Regions from separate parts of the Shewanella sp. SM95 genome, predicted to be linked through region 2. Evidence: riboswitches for the same ligand, from Rfam matches in the RefSeq annotation. Region 2 holds a riboswitch; the other holds the start of a gene.
What was found. A riboswitch is a leader RNA that binds a small molecule or an ion and turns the genes downstream of it on or off. The one in region 2 is predicted to bind cobalamin.

Region 1 (4,220 bases), on a different contig from region 2:
GCCGTTTCATCCCCCGCCTGCAACGCCATGATCTGCCGTTTCATGCCTAAAATAATGAATAAACTCGCACCAATCACCAGTGTCGGCAGTACTAACAAGGACCAACTGGCCTTTGCAAAACTGCCTAAACTCCAAAACAGCACAGAGGCTGTCGCCTGCGGACTGGCGAAATACAGCAGCAGACTCGTTAATGCGCCGAACATAAAGGAGGTCGCCACACCAGAGAGCAGCATGCGCTCCACTTGGCTATTGAGCCCTAAGCCTGACAAAGCAAGCACTATCAACACCGACAAACTCGCGCCAATAAAAGCGCCCAAGGGCAAGCTAAACCAAAGTAATCCAGACAAGGCACCCGAACCGCTAAAAAGCCCAGAATGTGCCGCCATGCCCGCATTATCAAAAAATCCAGAGCCAGTGAATAAGGTCAACATCACCACAGCGCCAAAGGACGCGCCAGAGCTAATGCCAAACAAATAGGGATCGGCGAGCGGATTGCGAGTCACGGTTTGCAACACACTGCCCGCCAGTGACAAACCCGCTCCCGCCACAAAAGCCAGTAAAATGCGCGGCAACCTGAGCTCCATCACAATGCGCTCAGTCATGCCATTGGCTTGAGTGAGGTTCGTCGCTTTATTGATAAATACTTGAATAACATCCGTAAAACTGATGTTCGCCGCACCAAAACTCGTCGCGGCAATAGGCGTTATCAAAGTGATGATACCTAATACGAGCAGCATCAGTTGTTGTCTCGTCAACGGTGTCACGATACGCCCCAAATATGAGATGAAATATTGTTTACTCCCCTGAGTCATCCACCCTCGCCTCGCTCGTTCAGGCCATGATCTACATGGTGGTAACCATAAAAATAGCTGATTAAGGGCTTTTTATGTTGTGGATGGGGCGATACCTGAGCACACACGCCAAACACATCGCCAATTCGCGCCTCGGTTAATACTTCGGTTGGCGTCCCCATAGCGCTGACTTCCCCGTTATGGATCAACAACAAACTGTCGCACAGGGCACTGGCTAAATTAAGATCATGAATTGAGGCAATCACGCTAATCCCAAGACTACGCACCAATTCGAGGATTTGAATTTGATAGCGCACATCGAGGTGGTTCGTTGGCTCATCGAGGATTAAAAGTTGCGGCTGCTGCACTATGGCGCGGGCAATCAAGGCGCGTTGCTTTTCACCGCCGGATAAGTGCTCATATTGTTGGTGCATCTTATGGCTCAAGCCAACTTTCTCTAAAGCCTTAGCAATACGCTCAGTATCACAGCTCGAATTGGTATCAAACATGCCCTTGTGGGGCGTTAAGCCCATGCTGACCAATTGCTCTGTGGTGAGGTCAAAATAGTGCGGTGTATCCTGCTGCACTACGGCGACGCGACAGGCAAACGCCTTGGGCGACAAGCGCTCAATATCTTGATCAAAAAGGGTAATTTTGCCCTGAGTCGGGCGAACAAACCGATACAAACAGCGCAGCAAACTGGACTTGCCCGCACCGTTAGGGCCAATCAGCCCCAGCATCTGCCCCGTTGGCAGCGTAAAGTTAATATTGGAAAGAATGGTTTTGCCATCGATACACCAGCTCAACTGGCTCACATTGAGCGCGACTGACGGGCTCAATGACGGGTTAGTGTCATTCACGGGGCTGTTAGTTTGGATTGCGGAAAGTTTCACCTAAGCGGCGCTCCTATCAAGTCCAAACCTGTATAAAAAAAGGTTGTGCATATTGTCATCTGCTCCCTCGAGTCACCCGCTCGAGAACTAAGGCTGCACGCAGCGATAACAGAAATAGGCAGGTCTCCTGACTTGTAGGGAAGAAGATTCGAGATCTTTTTCACTACTCACAGTTGCGGGCACAGTTCGGGCTGACTGACGAGCAGCTCCCCGATTCCCTATTATGTTTGGGTTGATATGCTCTTTGTTAACAACGCCACTGTGAATTAAAACAACGGAGCGATTCGAACAAAGAGAGTCTATTCCCAACACCTATTTCTGCGACGTTATCACTCATTGCGCATGTAATACGCTATCTCGTTCAAACGTCAGGGAAAAGCATTATCCTACATCTATCCCATTAGGCAATGCTGTTTAAATCAGAATATTTTCATGTCAGCTTATTCTCGCCAAACGATCACGCCTACACCATAACTCCTAGGTCGTGAAATAAGGCCTCAACACCTGCGCCCACTCGGCCAATCTAAACGCCAATAGCAGGCACCCTGTTCATCTTGCAGCACATTAATGCTCACCACGGCCGCCACGGGTAAATCGAGTTGACTATAAAACCCCACCGCCCGTTCAACCCCTAAGGCACGCGCCATTAAGTGACGGATCACCCCGCCGTGGGTCACGACCCACACTTGAGTGGCTGGCATATTGTCAGTGGTTTCATTAATGGCACTGTTTTCATTACCCATTTTATGTGAGTCAAGGGTCAATCGTTCAAACTCGGCGGCGAGTATCTGGTCAATCGTCCCATTCACCCGCGACTCAAAACTTGCCATAGTTTCACCATTGGGCGGCGGATTTTGCCAAGGGTTTTGCCAATACGCCGCTAAGTGTTCGCCCTCTTGTTGATACAGGTCATCGAGCCGACAACCGTCCCAATCACCAAAATCAATTTCCTGTAAACCCGACAAACACTGCGCCTGCAATGGCCTTGACTCAGATATCAGTGCCGCCGTCGAATGCAGCTCGGCGGCAAAAGCGTGGGCAAAATCGGCGCAGCGGCGTGAAATCGAGCTATAAATCGCGCTACACACGCTGGCCTGTGACTCAACTGCTGCCGACATTTGTTGCCAACCCTTTTTACTCAAAGGCACATCCACACGACCCCGCAAAATAGCGCCGCCTTCACACTCACCGTGGCGCAACAATAACAATCGAACTTGTTTCATATATGCCTTTTTAGTTAGGGACTAGATGCTAGGAACTCAAGCCGAGGGCTTAAATTCTAGATTCTCGATTCTCGCTCCTAATGCCTTTGACTTTCATCTTGCCCTGACAATCATAAGTCGCGTATTATGGACGTCTATACGTTTAAATGTCCAAAACAAATTTTTAAGAACAAGTATTCAAAAAATGTCGGCAGACGACAATAAAATGCACTTAGCATAACAATGGCCGATTTTTGGACTTAACTTAGCTGTATTTAAGGTAACTATTTATGACGATACCCTCTACCAAAGCCGGCCAGATATTGGCAGACATACGCAAACAGCTTGCAGAGCGCATTCTGATCTTAGACGGTGCCATGGGCACTATGATCCAAGGCTACAAGCTGGAAGAAGAGGACTATCGCGGCGAACGCTTTAAAGATTGGCACACTGACGTCAAAGGCAACAACGATTTATTGGTGTTGTCGCAACCCCACATCATCAAACAAATTCACACCGACTACTTAAACGCCGGTGCAGACATCATTGAAACCAACACCTTTAATGCTACGACTATTGCCATGGCTGACTACGACATGCAGTCGCTGTCTGCCGAAATTAACTTAGCCGGCGCGCGCCTCGCCCGTGAAGCCTGTGATGAAGTCTTTGCTGCCACAGGCATTCCACGTTACGTCGCTGGTGTGTTAGGCCCCACTAACCGTACGTGTTCGATTAGCCCAGATGTGAATGACCCAGGCTACCGCAACGTCAGCTTCGATGAGTTAGTGAGCGCTTACCGAGAGTCCACTAAGGCGCTGATTGAAGGCGGCGCGGATATCATTATGGTCGAGACCATCTTCGATACCTTAAACGCCAAGGCCGCACTGTTTGCAATTGAATCGGTGTTTGATGACTTATTTGGTCAGCATTCTAAAGACAGATTGCCTATCATGATCTCGGGCACCATTACCGATGCCTCTGGCCGCACCCTTACCGGCCAAACCACCGAAGCTTTTTATAATTCCCTGCGCCATATCAAGCCCTTATCTATCGGCCTTAACTGTGCGCTCGGACCAAAAGAGCTGCGCCCGTATGTGGAAGAATTATCGCGCATCAGTGAGTGTTATGTGTCGGCGCATCCGAACGCGGGCCTGCCGAACGAGTTTGGCGGCTATGATGAAACCCCAGAGGACATGGCGAACGTGATTGAAGATTGGGCGCGCGAAGGCATGCTCAATATTATCGGTGGTTGTTGTGGTAGTACCCCTGAACATATCCGCGTGATCCGCGAAGCGGTGAGCCGTCACGACCCGCGTATTTTGCCAGACATTCCG
Region 2 (4,220 bases):
CAATAGCGTCGTCATGGCCGGGATCGCAATCCAGAATAATAGGGCGAGTCATACTGTTACTCCTTTAAACAGTGGTGATGGGGGCTTAGAATAGCATGCCATCAGTTAGGCGCTAGCCTGTGGAGGGGACTTGCAGAGTAAACTGTGAGCATTTTCGTCTTTTTATCAACAAGCTGCTAGAATTCTGCCCATTTTTGACACTAGGCGATGTTAGGTAAATCCATTCTCGCTCTGTCCGCTGCACAACATTGAATGACATCTCCAAGCAAATATAAGGAAATAAGTAATGCTCACTCATCGAATCACTTGGCCTAAGGTTTTACTCGTGGGCATGGTTGCCATGCAGATCTCTGGCTGTAGCGATCCTCAACCTATGGCCGTTGTGGAAAGTAATAACGAGTCATTGCTACAGTTTGATAACGGCAAACTGCTCCAACTTAAGGAAAATCCGAGTCCACAGTATCGCCATATTCCCTGTGATTTACCCGCAGTCGAGACTGTGGTCAACAACAGTTCGGCCTTTGCGGCGTTAACACAATCTGGTGAGGTGATCACTTGGGGTGACAGTTATGCTGGCGGTGATAGCCGCGAGGTGACGGAGCAGCTTAAGCAAGTTAAGCAAATCGTCCCAGTTAAGGACGGGTTTGCCGCGCTACGTCAAGATGGCACTGTGGTGTACTGGGGCAATGCGGGGAAATATAGCCTCGACAAAGCCCTACAAAACCGCATGACCAATATTACCAAATTGTTCGCCAATCAAGAGGCCATTGCCGCCCTTGATGCCAATGGCAAGGTGCATACTTGGGGTTATGGCCCCTACGGCGGCAATAGCTTACATGTGCAGGATCAATTAGTTGATGTTGTTGATATCTTCGCCAGAGGACGCAGTTTTGTCGCCCTCAAAAAAGAAGGTAGCGCGGTGATTTGGGGGCAGGTTGAAGAGTCGACCAATATGAAAAAGTTACTCCCGCAGCTTACGGATGTAGCGAAGATCGAATATTTTCAACACACCTATGCCGCCTTGAAAAAGGACGGCACTGTGGTGAGTTGGGGCTGGCGCAGTGATGCTTACTCGATCCGCAGCGCCTTAAAGGATGTGGCGAGTATGACGGCAAACAATTGTGCCTTTGCGATTTTAAGCCCTACGGGGGATGCACATTTTTGGGGCGATGGGATTAACTGTGGTATCGATTGGATTAAAAAAACCGATATCACAGGGGTAAAAGAGATTATCAGCATTGGCTCAGGCTTTTTATTACTGCAGGATAAGGCCGTGCCGCAAATAGTGGCCGACGATACTGATTACGCTCATATGTTTGGGTTTCATTATGCCCAAGAGATTCTTGATAAATATTGGCAGGAAGGCAGCATCATTACCCAAGGGCCTGCCTCCTTTGTGTTTACACGTCCCGATGGCAAAGTGGTGCCTGTTGGTTATCGCGCCAACCGTGAAAATGTGGAGAAGTTGATTGCACGTATTCCGCGCCTTACTTGGTTAGATGGCGCAAATGACGGTTATGTTGGCATCAGCGAAAAGGGGGAACTGGTCTCTTGGTCGATGAATTTGCCAATGTTCGACAAGTCGCCAGTGCAACCTGCTGACTCGTTAGTGATTAAACCGCTGGATTTTACCCCCGTTGCCCAATGTGAAACCTCTAAGCAGCGTCAGGTGATTTTGAGCAAAGACAGACCAAAACCTGCGGCAAAAAACTGGGATGGTGTTTTCTAGCTCATGTGAGTTTTCTCGCTAACTTGAGATTAATGGACTTTCATCCGTATAGACGTCTATAATGCGCGCGCTCAGGTCTGATATGCTCTGAGCCTTGTTGGGCGTTAACAGGTTGTACGCCCTTTGAACCTAATTTTGAGTCAACCTTCTGTGGTGCTTGCGTGCGAAAGCCGTGAGATAATCGGGAAGCCAGTGAAATTCTGGCACTGCCCCCGCAACGGTAAAAGGTGAGAGACGACCGCGTTTGATTGGTGTGTTCAAGACAGAACCCGAAAGTCAGAATGTGAAAGGTCAGTCTCGCGTTAATCCAACTTTAATGGATTAACATAGCCTAAGTCCGGAGACCGGCCCTAAAGGTGTTTTTGAGATTTCGGTGGGCAGATCTCAAAATGCGATAATCACCGTCAGTATTTACGACTGAATTAACGGTATCGTGGCGTCAATGCCCCGTTTTCCTTGCAGGAGTTAAAGGTAAAATGGGAACAAATCCAACAAAAATCGCGCTGCTGATCGGCAGCCTATGCAGTTTTTCAATTATCGCGCCCGTTATGGCGGCTGACGATACCAGCACAGCTAAAGTCGACGAGCATCTTGTCGTGATCGGCCGCTCTGATAAGACCCCGTTAAATATTGCCGCCAATGTGAATGTGATTGATGCCGCGGCGATTGAAATGAGTGGCGCGACTAATTTGACCGACGTCTTACGTGGTCAAAGCGGTATTCAAATTTCGGATAACAATATTGGAACTAGCTTTGCTATGCGTGGTTTTAGCGCCAGCACTGCCGTTAATAACACGCTGATTTTACTTGATGGTCGTCGTCTCAATAATATCGATATCGCAGCGCCTAGCCTTAATGCCATTCCGCTTAATCAAGTGGATCGTATTGAAATTTTATCGGGTAGTGCGGGTGTGCTTTATGGCGATCAAGCGGTAGGTGGCGTGATCAATATTGTCACTAAATCCCCTGAAAATACAGGTGGTAGCGTACAGTTATCTGGCGGTAGCTTTGATACCTATGAAGGTCGTGGTGATGTGTCTGGCGCGATCAACAAAGATTGGCGTTACTTTTTCACAGGTAGTTATAACCAAGGTGACAACTATCGCCAGCATAATGCCAACGAAACCGGCTCTATTCTTGGCCGCATTCAATATAAAACAGCCACAGACTCGTTCTTTGTTGAAACCAGCTACTACGATAACGATCGTGAAAATCCGGGCTCGCTTACTGAAAAGCAATTTAAAGACGATCCCCGTGCTTCATCAAATAAGGTAGAGTATGCCCACGAGATGACCACTGCGGCGCGAACGGGTTACCAGCATCAGCTTAATCAAAACTGGGCGCTGGCGGCGGATTTAGATTACAGCGATACCTTAGTGTCTTCTCTTAATTGGGGGGCGAACAGCCATAACACACGCTCACTGTTAATGTTTAGCCCTAAAGCGTTAGCGAATTACAGCACGCGTCAAGGCGAGCTAAGCCTAGTCACAGGTTTAGACATCAGCCGTGGCAAGGCTGATTTTGACACTATGGCGCGCAGTAATGTGCAGCAAATGCAAAGCGCCTATCTACAAGCTACAGTGCCTTTAAGCCATACTTTAAGTTACGTTGTGGGTGGCCGTTATGCGCGGGTGACCGACGAGTTAGTCGATGGCAATGTCTATCCTAATGGCATGGATTTAGACGAAAATGCCCACGCATTCGAACTGGGTTTAAATTACCGCCCAACTGCGGAGCACAGACTCTATGTGCGCGCTGATGATAACTTCCGTTTTGCCAAAGTGGATGAGCAAGCTTATACATCGCCGGGCGTATTTGGCTTAAAGCCGCAAACAGGCCGTTCCTATGAGGCGGGTTGGGATTGGGCTGTCGCTAGTCAAACCCTGCGAGTCAGCCTATATCGTCTCGATTTAGAGGATGAAATTGTTTATGACTCGAGTGCAGTTAAACCCATAGGTGGAAATTTCAACGGCGCAAACGTTAATGCCGACGCTTCTCGTCGTTATGGCGCGGGTGCCGATTGGGATTGGCAGGTGACTAAAGCGCTGCAACTCGGGCTGGAATATAACTACACCGACGCCGAATTTACCGATGGTGCTAACGATGGCAAAGAGCTGTCTTGGGTGGCAAAACACACGGGACGCGGTTATGTCAGCATGGATTTTGCTGAGCATTTCCAAGTATTTGCCGAAGCTATCTACACGGGGGATCGTTTTATCGAAGGCGATAACGCTAATCAAGGTGATAAGCTAGCAAGTTACGTGCTTGGTAATTTAGCCTTGAATTATAATCGTGATGCTTGGCTTGCCAGTCTGCGTATCGATAATGTATTCGATAAAGATTATGTTAGCGCAGGTTATTACGGTGGCGATTGGGGGGATAGTTACTATTCTGGTCGAGGTCGCGATATTCGTTTCACTGTGGGCTACCGCTTCTAAATATTAATGAGCTATCTAACTAACAAAGCCAGACTCAGTCTGGCTTTTTATTT

Region 1: it holds a riboswitch for cobalamin, as region 2 does, so the genes downstream of both, L5M29_RS17940 (ABC transporter ATP-binding protein) here and L5M29_RS18850 (TonB-dependent receptor) in region 2, are expected to answer to the same signal.

The regions. Positions count from the first base shown of each region.
Region 1 is NZ_JAKKSE010000019.1:6,805-11,024, reverse strand. It holds gene L5M29_RS17945 (FecCD family ABC transporter permease) at 1-812, opposite strand, end outside; gene L5M29_RS17940 (ABC transporter ATP-binding protein) at 809-1,684, opposite strand; cobalamin riboswitch at 1,784-1,960, opposite strand; gene L5M29_RS17935 (histidine phosphatase family protein) at 2,182-2,907, opposite strand; gene metH (methionine synthase) at 3,177-4,220, shown strand, end outside.
Region 2 is NZ_JAKKSE010000021.1:43,709-47,928, reverse strand. It holds gene rihA (pyrimidine-specific ribonucleoside hydrolase RihA) at 1-52, opposite strand, end outside; gene L5M29_RS18855 (hypothetical protein) at 287-1,729, shown strand; cobalamin riboswitch at 1,864-2,097, shown strand; gene L5M29_RS18850 (TonB-dependent receptor) at 2,206-4,167, shown strand.